Regions from separate parts of the Pseudomonas sp. AC193 genome, predicted to be linked through region 2. Evidence: predicted binding sites of a transcription regulator. Region 2 holds the regulator's gene; the other holds the start of a gene.
The links. The regulator sigma-54, encoded in region 2, starts transcription at its own class of promoters, with help from an activator protein. The targets are predictions, from matches to a motif close to ANTGGCATNNANNTTGCTNT.
Positions count from the first base shown of each region.

Region 1 (5,149 bases), 730 kb from region 2:
GGGCTTTTTGGCGCAACTCGATACGGCTGTTGATCAGCAGCGGCAGAGTCTGAATTGGCACCAGAACAATCTCGATAAGGCGCGCGAGGCCTGGCAACAGGCGTTTGCTAAAGTTGAAGGCTTGCGCAAACTGGTGCAGCGTTACCGTGAAGAAGCCCAGCGCCTTGAAGACAAGCGCGAGCAGAAATTGCTCGACGAATTGTCGCAGCGCCTGCCACGGCATGAACCCTTCTAAAGATGTACTCAATCCCCTGTGGGAGCGGGCTTGCTCGCGAAAGCGGTGTTTCAGTGACATTTTCATTAACTGACACTCCGCTTTCGCGAGCAAGCCCGCTCCCACATTTGTTCCTGCGTCGCGCCTTGCCCCGAGGTCAGTCAGATGCTAAACCTTGTACACGTTCGTCAATGACAAGGAAGCCAGTCAATGTCAGTCGTTGCAGAAGTCTCACCGGATGGGAAAAAGCTCAGAATCTCGGTCAAAGGCCGATTCGATTTCGGCAAACATCAGGAATTTCGCAATTCCTATGAACGGGTCGACCCCGAGCCAAACTCCTACGAGCTGGATCTGAAAGAGACCACTTATCTGGACAGTTCCGCGCTCGGGATGCTGCTGCTCCTGCGTGATCACGCGGGAGGTGATGATTCGGATATTCGGGTGGTCAACCCCAACTCCGACGTGCGCAAAATCCTCGCCATCTCCAATTTCGACAAACTCTTCGACATCACGTGACGGCCATGCAGGCGCAAGAGCCGCTGACCATTCTGATCGCCGAAGACAGCGCCGCTGATCGCCTGTTGTTGTCGACCATTGTCCGCCGTCAGGGCCACGAAGTGCTGGCGGCCGCCAACGGTGCCGAAGCGGTCGAACTGTTCCGTCAGCAGCAGCCGCAACTGGTGCTGATGGACGCGATGATGCCGGTGATGGACGGCTTCGAAGCGGCGCGGCAGATCAAACTGCTGGCGGGCGAAACGCTGGTGCCGATCATCTTCCTGACCTCGCTCAGCGAAAGTGAAGCACTGGTGCGTTGCCTGGAGGCGGGCGGCGACGACTTTCTGGCGAAGCCCTATAACCAGATCATTCTCGCCGCCAAAATCAAGGCGATGGATCGCTTGCGCCGCCTGCAAGACACCGTGTTGCAGCAACGCGACCTGATCGCCAAACACCACGATTACCTGCTCAACGAGCAGCGCGTGGCCAAAGCGGTGTTCGACAAGGTCGCGCACTCCGGTTGTCTCAGCGCGCCGAACATTCGTTACTTGCAATCGCCTTACGCGCTGTTCAACGGCGACCTGCTGTTGGCGGCGTACACCCCGGCGGGTGATATGCATGTGCTGCTCGGCGATTTCACCGGCCATGGGTTGCCGGCAGCGGTGGGCGCTATGCCGCTTGCCGAAGTGTTTTACGGGATGACCGCCAAGGGCTACGGCCTGGCGGAAACCCTGCGCGAGATGAACGCGAAGCTCAAACGCATCCTGCCGGTCGACATGTTCTGCTGCGCCACGTTGCTGTGCCTGAGTTCGCTGCGGCGCTCGGTGGAAGTGTGGAACGGCGGCATGCCTGACGGTTATCTGCACCGGCTCGCGACGGGTGAGCGGGTTCCGCTGAAAGCACGGCATTTACCGCTCGGCGTGTTGAGCGCGCAGGCCTTTGATGACAGCACCGAAGTGCATGCGATGGCCGTCGATGATAGGGTGTTTCTGCTGTCCGACGGCGTCATCGATACCAGCGATGCCAATGATCAGCTGTTCGGTGTCGAGCGCTTGCAGCAAGTGTTTGCCGCCAATCGTGAGCCTGACCGGTTGTTCGAGGACATCGAGCAGGCGCTGCGGGATTTTCGTGGCGAGGCGCGCGACGATGTCAGCATGGTTGAAGTCAGCCTGCTTGCGCCGGCGCAGCTCAAACCAACGGCTCCGGTGTATTCCGACAGCGGCCAGTCATGCCCGCTCGATTGGTCAGTGAGTTTCGAGTTTCGCGGTGCCACGCTCAAGCGCTTCAACCCTTTGCCGTACCTGTTGCAGTTGCTGCTGGAAGTGCATGGCCTGCGCGGGCAGAGCGGCGCGTTGTACAGCGTGCTCGCCGAGTTGTACTCCAATGCGCTGGAACATGGCGTGCTCGGTCTCGATTCCAGTCTCAAGCGTGATGCGGCGGGATTCGCGCGCTATTACGAACAACGCAACACGCGGCTGGAAGCATTGCAGGACGGCTACGTGCGCGTGCATTTGCAGGTCACGCCGCAAGAGCAGGGCGGTTGTCTGGTGATTCGGGTTGAAGACAGCGGCAAGGGTTTTGATGTGGCGCGGGTGATGGAGCGGCCGCTGGAAAATGTCCGTTTGTCGGGACGTGGGGTCAGCCTGGTGCGGCAACTGGGGCGTAACGCCAGTTGGTCGGACGAAGGTCGTAGTGCCCGCGTGGAGTTTTTCTGGGAGGTTCAGGCATAATCCGCGCAATTCTTGATCAAGGAGTGAACAAGTGACTGACCCACATGTGGATCGCGACGTACTCGATACTTTGCGTGACGTCATGGAGGAGAACTATCCGGATTTGCTGGATACCTTCCTGACGGATTCCGAAAGTCGCTTGCAGGAGCTGCAAGCGACCGCCGATGCCGAAAAGCTGTCGGAGGTCGCTCACAGCTTGAAGGGCAGCGCGAGCAACATGGGCGCTGTTCGCCTGGCCGAGTTGTGCCAGGCACTGGAGTCGGACGCCAGACACAAAAGTCCCGCTGAAATCGTCAAACTGGTCGCTGAAATCAGCCTCGAATTTGATGGCGTTCGCCCGGTTTACGAAAGCGAACGGCAGCACACGCATACTCATTGAACCGGCCGCCGGACGCTTTTCTCAAGCGTTCGGCGAAACTGGCCCGGCACTTGCAGTCAACTTTCTCAACTGTACTTACGAGCCCCGTGCAGCGGAGACCGTTTCATGCCTGCGACCCCCAATATCCTTCTTCAGAATGCCGCTCAGGCCAAGGCGCAAGCTGCCTCGGCCAAGTCGTCGGCGATGGCCGCAGAGCCCGTAGATAAAGCCTCCAGCTTCGCCAAAGTGTTCGCCGATCAGGGTGCGAACAAGCCTGTTGTCAGCACCGATAACCCGGCGAAAACCGCGCGCGACAAGGCCGCTGACAGCGCTGGCAAGAAAGACCTCGCCGAGGATCAATCTGCCGCCCCGGCTCCGGCGGTTGCCGATAGCGGCAATGCCTTGCCTGCCGACAAATCCGCGGCGGCCGATGACGCCGCTGCCAGCGATGACACTACCGATCCTGCGCAAACGCCGGTTGCCGACGCCAGCGTGACTGATCCAGCGCTTGATCCGGCCTTGGCCGTCGCCGTGCAACCGGTTGCTGCGCCTGTGGTGCCAGCCCCGGTTGCCGCTGCACCGGCGCAACCTGAAGCCGAAACACCAGCAGTCGCCGTGTTGCCAGCAGTCAAAGACCCGGCGGCCTCGACCGATAGCGATTTCGACCCGGCAGCCGATCCGCTCGATTCGATGCCGGCGGTGCGTTTGGCGATGGAGCAGGGCGGGCATATTTCCGCTGCCAGCCAGGCGCAACCGAAAACCACCTCGGCACAGGCTCAGGCTGACGGCGAATTGACCTCGGCGCAGAACTTCGCCGCCGGCATGGCCAGTATGCTCGACGTGCAAGCCGACAAGGACAGCACCAGTCAGGGCGGCGACAAAGCGTTCAGCGGCCTGATCGATGACGGCCTCAAAGACCTCAAGACTGCGACCAGCGATACCCGCGTTGATGATTTCGCCAACCGTCTCGCTGCGTTGACGCAGGCTGCCACACCAAAAACCGCGAACGCCGTGCCGGTGAATCAACCAATCGCCATGCATCAGAGCGGCTGGACGGAAGAAGTGGTCAACCGCGTTATGTACCTGTCCAGCGCCAACCTGAAGGCGGCGGATATTCAGTTGCAACCGGCCGAGCTGGGGCGCCTGGATATCCGCGTGAATCTGGTGCCGGATCAGCAGACCCAAGTGACGTTCATGAGTGCGCATCCGAGCGTGCGTGAAGCCCTCGACAGCCAGATGCATCGCCTGCGCGAGATGTTCACGCAGCAGGGCATGGGCCAGGTTGACGTTAATGTGTCCGACCAGAGTCGTGGCTGGCAGGGCCAGCAAGGTCAGGAACAGGCGCAGCAGGGGCAGAGCGGGCGCACCAGCGCGGCCGGTGGTCGTCTGGATTCGGCGGATGAAGAAATTGCCCCGGTCAGCGCGGCCGAGGTTGCTGTCAATACCACCAGTGTGATCGGCAGCAGCGCCGTCGACTATTACGCCTGATCATTCACGCACACGTTTATTGGCTGTACACATCCAGTGTGGGAGCGGGCTTGCTCGCGAAGGCGGTATGACAGGCAACTGATGCGTTGAATGTTAAACCGCCTTCGCGAGCAAGCCCGCTCCCACATTTGTTTTGCGGTGCTCTCTGGATCAATCCTCCGACACTTCTGGCATAACACTTGCTCTTGCCTTGCCGTGCGACTGTGAAAACCTGATTAGTGACGGATTATTGGCATGGCGAAGAGCGAAGCTGCAGCAGTAAAAGACCCCGCAACCAAAGGCAAACTCAAGCTGATCATCATGATCGTGCTCGCGTTGCTGTTGGCCATTGGTGCATCCGTGGGGGCGACCTGGTTCTTCATGCACAGTGCCCAGAGCAAACCAGAGGCTGCGGCTGAAACCGCCCCGACCGGCAAACAACCGGCGATTTTCGAACCGATGGCGCCGGCCTTCGTTGCCAACTACAACCAGAACGGCCGTCAGCGCTACATGCAGGTGAGCATCACCATGCTCGGGCGCAATCAGGCCGATCTGGAAGCGCTGAAAGTACACATGCCGGTTATCCGCAACAACCTGGTGATGCTCTTCTCCGGTCAGGATTTCGCCACACTGGCGACACCGGTCGGCCAAGAGATGTTGCGCCAGAAGGCCACCGCCAGCGTCCAGGAAGTGGCGCAGAAAGAACTCGGCAAAGTGGTCATCGAACAGTTGCTTTTCACTAATTTCGTACTGCAGTAGGAACACGACATGGCCGTGCAGGATCTGCTGTCCCAGGATGAAATCGACGCGCTGTTGCACGGCGTCGACGATGGTCTGGTACAGACCGATGACGCTGCCGTACCCGGCAGTGTCAAAAGCTACGAC
Region 1 covers NZ_OZ409832.1:3,626,019-3,631,167, reverse strand. Annotated here, with positions in the region: gene fliJ (flagellar export protein FliJ) at 1-235, shown strand, start outside; gene ACZZ0D_RS16370 (STAS domain-containing protein) at 425-730, shown strand; gene ACZZ0D_RS16365 (ATP-binding SpoIIE family protein phosphatase) at 736-2,439, shown strand; gene ACZZ0D_RS16360 (Hpt domain-containing protein) at 2,471-2,818, shown strand; gene ACZZ0D_RS16355 (flagellar hook-length control protein FliK) at 2,924-4,285, shown strand; gene fliL (flagellar basal body-associated protein FliL) at 4,520-5,023, shown strand; gene fliM (flagellar motor switch protein FliM) at 5,033-5,149, shown strand, end outside.
Region 1: the regulator sigma-54 is predicted to act here: its motif matches at 2,867-2,886, upstream of ACZZ0D_RS16355 (flagellar hook-length control protein FliK).

Region 2 (5,275 bases):
CTATCACCCGCACGCCAGCCGGCGATATCGACGTTGTAACGTCGGTGGGTAACCTTGCCTACTTCGAGCAACTGCAAACCCAGGGTGACGCCAAGCCTGTACAGGGCTGGGGCGTGACGATTCAGTACCACGCCGCGCAAAACCGCGTCGTGCTGATCGACAAGGCCAAGGTCGTCGACAAGGACAACAACACGACTCAGGGCGAGAAAATCGTCTATGACACCGTGAAGAAACTGGCCAGCGCCGGTCGCGCTACCGGCAGCAAAGTCACCGAATCGCGTCCGCGTATCGACATGGTGATCCAGCCGAAGAAGAAAACCGACGAGAAGACCCAGTAATGGCAACTCTGAAAGCTCAGCACCTGGCCAAGGCCTATAAAAGCCGCCAGGTCGTGCGTGATGTCAGCCTGTCGATCGACAGCGGCCAGATTGTTGGTTTGCTCGGCCCGAACGGTGCCGGTAAAACCACCTGCTTCTACATGATCGTGGGTTTGGTACAGGCCGATCAGGGCCGTGTGCTGATCGACGATCTGGACGTCAGCCACCAGCCAATGCACGGTCGTGCCAAGGCCGGTATCGGCTATCTGCCGCAAGAAGCGTCGATCTTCCGCAAACTGTCGGTGGCCGACAACATCATGGCCATCCTCGAGACCCGTCAGGAACTCGACAAGGCCGGTCGCCGCAAAGAGCTGGAAAGCCTGTTGCAGGAATTCCACATCACCCACATCCGCGACAACCTCGGCATGAGCCTGTCCGGTGGTGAACGCCGCCGGGTGGAAATCGCTCGCGCGCTGGCCACCGCACCAAAATTCATCCTGCTCGACGAACCGTTCGCCGGTGTCGACCCGATCTCGGTCGGCGACATCAAGCAGATCATCCACCACCTCAAGGCCAAGGGCATCGGTGTTCTGATCACCGACCACAACGTCCGCGAGACGCTGGATATCTGCGAAACCGCTTACATCGTCAACGACGGTCAACTGATCGCCGAAGGTGACGCCGAAACCATCCTGGCCAACGAACTGGTCAAGGAAGTGTATCTGGGTCACGAGTTCCGCCTGTAAGCGTCACAGTGCCCGGTGCGCAGCCGGAGTGCTGTATCGATTCAAGCTGGATTTAATACGCTTAATTGTTACAGCGCTCTAGGCAAACACTTCAGTTTCAGGCATATAATTTGCTTAAGTTTGGCGCTTCGGCGCCCTGTAGTGGATGGCGCATAGCGCCGGCGAATAAGGTGTTAAGCCCCTGCCATGAAACCATCGCTAGTCTTGAGAATGGGCCAGCAGCTGACGATGACACCGCAGCTGCAACAGGCCATCCGCCTGCTCCAATTGTCGACCCTGGATCTGCAACAGGAAATCCAGGAGGCTCTGGAATCCAATCCGATGCTCGAACGCCAGGAAGAAGGCGACGACTTCGACAACTCGGATCCCATGGCCGACAACGCCGAACAGAAGCCCACCGAGATCCAGGAACCTTCCTATCAGGAAGCCGCACCGACCGTCGATAACCTCGAAGACGGCGAATGGAACGAACGAATCCCCAACGAACTTCCGGTCGACACTGCCTGGGAAGACGTTTACCAGACCAGCGCCAGCAGCCTGCCCAGCAGCGATGATGACGAGTGGGATTTCACCACCCGCACCTCCGCCGGCGAAAGCCTGCAAAGCCACTTGCTGTGGCAACTCAACCTCGCACCGATGTCCGACACCGATCGCCTGATCGCCGTGACCCTGATCGATTGCATCAACAATCAGGGCTACCTGGACGAAACCCTCGAAGAAATTCTCGAGGCGTTCGATCCGGAACTGGACATCGAACTGGACGAGATCGAAGCCGTCCTGCACCGCATCCAGCAATTTGAACCGGCCGGTATCGGCGCGCGCAACCTCAGCGAATGCCTGCTGCTGCAATTGCGTCAGCTGTCGGCCAAGACGCCTTGGCTGGCGGAAGCCAAACGTCTGGTCAGCGATTACATCGATCTGCTCGGCAGCCGTGATTACAGCCAGTTGATGCGCCGTATGAAGCTCAAGGAAGACGAGCTGCGCCAGGTCATCGAACTGGTACAAAGCCTCAACCCGCGTCCGGGCTCGCAGATCGAATCCACCGAAGCCGAATACGTCGTCCCTGACGTCATCGTGCGCAAGGACAACGAGCGCTGGCTGGTCGAGCTGAATCAGGAATCGATGCCACGCCTGCGGGTCAACGCGCAGTACGCCGGTTTTGTGCGTCGTGCCGACACCAGCGCCGACAACACCTTCATGCGCAATCAGTTGCAGGAAGCCCGCTGGTTCATCAAGAGCCTGCAGAGCCGCAACGAAACCCTGATGAAAGTTGCCACCCAGATCGTCGAGCATCAGCGCGGTTTTCTGGAGTACGGCGACGAAGCCATGAAGCCGTTGGTGCTGCACGACATCGCCGAAGCAGTCGGCATGCACGAATCAACGATTTCCCGGGTGACCACGCAGAAATTCATGCATACCCCGCGCGGTATTTATGAACTGAAATACTTTTTCTCCAGCCACGTCAGCACCTCCGAAGGCGGTGAATGCTCGTCCACGGCGATCCGCGCGATCATCAAAAAACTGGTTGCCGCGGAAAATCAGAAAAAGCCGTTGAGTGACAGCAAGATCGCTGGTTTACTGGAGGCACAAGGCATTCAGGTGGCTCGCCGCACCGTCGCCAAGTACCGCGAATCCCTCGGGATCGCGCCTTCGAGCGAACGCAAGCGGTTGATGTAAGCCACGTTACAGCGTTCCAGTGGCAGGCTATCCAGCCTGCCGCTTTATGCACTGGCAACGAAGGAGAAGCTGTATGCAAGTCAACATCAGTGGACACCAACTGGAAGTGACCCAACCTCTGCGTTCCTACATCGAGGAAAAACTCCAACGACTGGAGCGACATTTCGACAAGATCACCAACGTGCAAGTCACGATGTGTGTCGAAAAGCTGAAGCAGAAAATCGAAGCCACCTTGCATATTCCCGGCAGCGAAGTGGTCGCCAACGCAGAAGATACTGATATGTATGCTGCGATCGACTCACTGACCGACAAGCTGGATCGCCAACTCAAAAAGCATAAGGAAAAGACCCAGAGCCTCCTCCAGGGCGCGACCGGTCGATAACCCCCCATTCCATGATCCGACTTGAAAGTATCCTGACCCCCGGCCGTTCCCTCGTGAACGTGCCGGGCGGCAGTAAAAAGAAAGCCCTCGAACAAATTGCCAACCTGATCGCCCGCGAAGTGCCGGATCTGGAGATGCAAGATGTCTTCGAGGCTCTGATTGCCCGTGAAAAACTCGGCTCGACCGGTTTTGGCAACGGCATCGCCATTCCCCATTGCCGCCTGAAAGGTTGTGTAACGCCAATCAGCGCGTTGATGCACCTTCAAGCCCCTATCGATTTCGACGCCATCGACGGCGCGCCGGTTGACCTGCTGTTTGTTCTGCTGGTTCCGGAAGCCGCCACCGATGCGCACCTGGAATTGCTGCGCCAGATCGCCAGCATGCTGGATCGCAAGGATGTGCGCGATAAACTGCGCAGCGCTCCGAGCAACGAAGCCTTGTACCAGGTCGTACTGGACGAGCAAAACGGGCAGTAATCATGCGTTTGATCATCGTCAGTGGCCGTTCCGGCTCGGGTAAAAGCACCGCACTGGATGTCCTTGAGGACAACGGTTATTACTGCATCGACAACCTGCCGGCGGGTTTACTGCCGGAACTGGCCGAACGAGCGCTGATTCACACCGAATTGGCGCAACCGCTGGTCGCCGTATCGATTGACGCGCGCAACCTGCCAAGCCATTTGTCACGCTTTCCCGAATTGCTCGAAGTCGTCCGTAGCCGGCACATTCAATGCGATGTGTTGTACCTGGATGCCGACGAGGAAACCCTGCTCAAGCGTTTCTCGGAAACCCGCCGCCGCCACCCGCTGAGCAATGCCAACCGCTCGCTGGCCGAGGCGATTCAGGATGAAACCGCCCTGCTCGGCCCGATCGCCGACCTGGCTGATCTGAAGATCAACACCACCAGTCTGAACCTGTACCAGTTGCGCGACACCATCAAGCTGCGCCTGCTGAATCAGCCGGAGCCGGGCACGGCGTATCTGGTTGAGTCATTCGGCTTCAAGCGCGGCATGCCGGTGGATGCCGATCTGGTGTTTGATGTGCGCTGCCTGCCCAACCCGTACTGGAAGCCGGAACTGCGTGCGCAATCAGGGCTCGATGCGCCGGTGGCTGAATATCTGGCAGCGCAACCTGACGTCGAAGAAATGTTTCAGGACATCTTCACTTACCTGCACAAATGGCTGCCGCGCTTCGCAGCGAGCAACCGCGCCTACGTCACGATTGCCATTGGCTGCACCGGCGGGCATCACCGCTCCGTCTACCTGACCGAACGTCTGGGTCAGGCCCTGCAGAAAACCCTGAAGAACGTCCAGGTTCGCCACCGCGACCTCACTTAAAGGATTCACACCGCGATGCCTGCTCTGGAAATCGAAATCATCAACAAACTGGGCCTGCATGCCCGCGCATCGGCCAAGTTCGTTGGCGTGGCCGGGCAGTATCCGGATTGCACGATCAGAGTGGGTCGCACGCCGGAGACCACGGTTGATGGCAAAAGCATCATGGCGATGATGATGCTGGCGGCTGGCAAGGGCACCAAGATCTATTTGAGTACTGAAGGGCATCAGGAACAGGAAGCGCTGGATGCGCTGGTGGCGTTGATCAACAACTACTTCGATGAAGGTGGCTGAGAGCAAAAGTCAAAAGATCGCAGCCTTCGGCAGCTCCTACAGTGAACGCATTCCAATGTAGGAGCTGCCGAAGGCTGCGATCTTTTGATCTTCAACCTAATGCGGTATCCATCACCATCATCAAACAAAATCCGCTCAACAAGCCAAGACTGGCCAGTTTGTCATGACCATTGCGTCGCGACTCGGGGATCACTTCGTGGGTCACCACCAGCAACATCGCCCCCGCCGCCAGCGCCAGCCCTAACGGCAACAACACCTGCGCAAGACTGACCAGCCACGCGCACAACAGCGCAAACACCGGTTCAACCAGTCCAGACGCCGCGCCGATCAAAAACGCTTTGACCCGCGACATCCCCGCCCCGGCCAATACCAACGCAATCACCAGACCTTCCGGCACATCCTGCAAAGCGATGCCCATGGCCAGGCTGTCCGCATCCGGCATGCCGCCACCGGCAGACACACCGACGGCCATGCCTTCAGGGATGTTATGGGCAATGATGGCGAACACGAACAACCAGATCCGTGG
Region 2 covers NZ_OZ409832.1:4,359,169-4,364,443, forward strand. Annotated here, with positions in the region: gene lptA (lipopolysaccharide transport periplasmic protein LptA) at 1-338, shown strand, start outside; gene lptB (LPS export ABC transporter ATP-binding protein) at 338-1,063, shown strand; gene ACZZ0D_RS19765 (RNA polymerase factor sigma-54) at 1,250-2,740, shown strand; gene hpf (ribosome hibernation-promoting factor, HPF/YfiA family) at 2,814-3,122, shown strand; gene ptsN (PTS IIA-like nitrogen regulatory protein PtsN) at 3,134-3,598, shown strand; gene rapZ (RNase adapter RapZ) at 3,601-4,458, shown strand; gene ACZZ0D_RS19785 (HPr family phosphocarrier protein) at 4,474-4,749, shown strand; gene ACZZ0D_RS19790 (ZIP family metal transporter) at 4,841-5,275, opposite strand, start outside.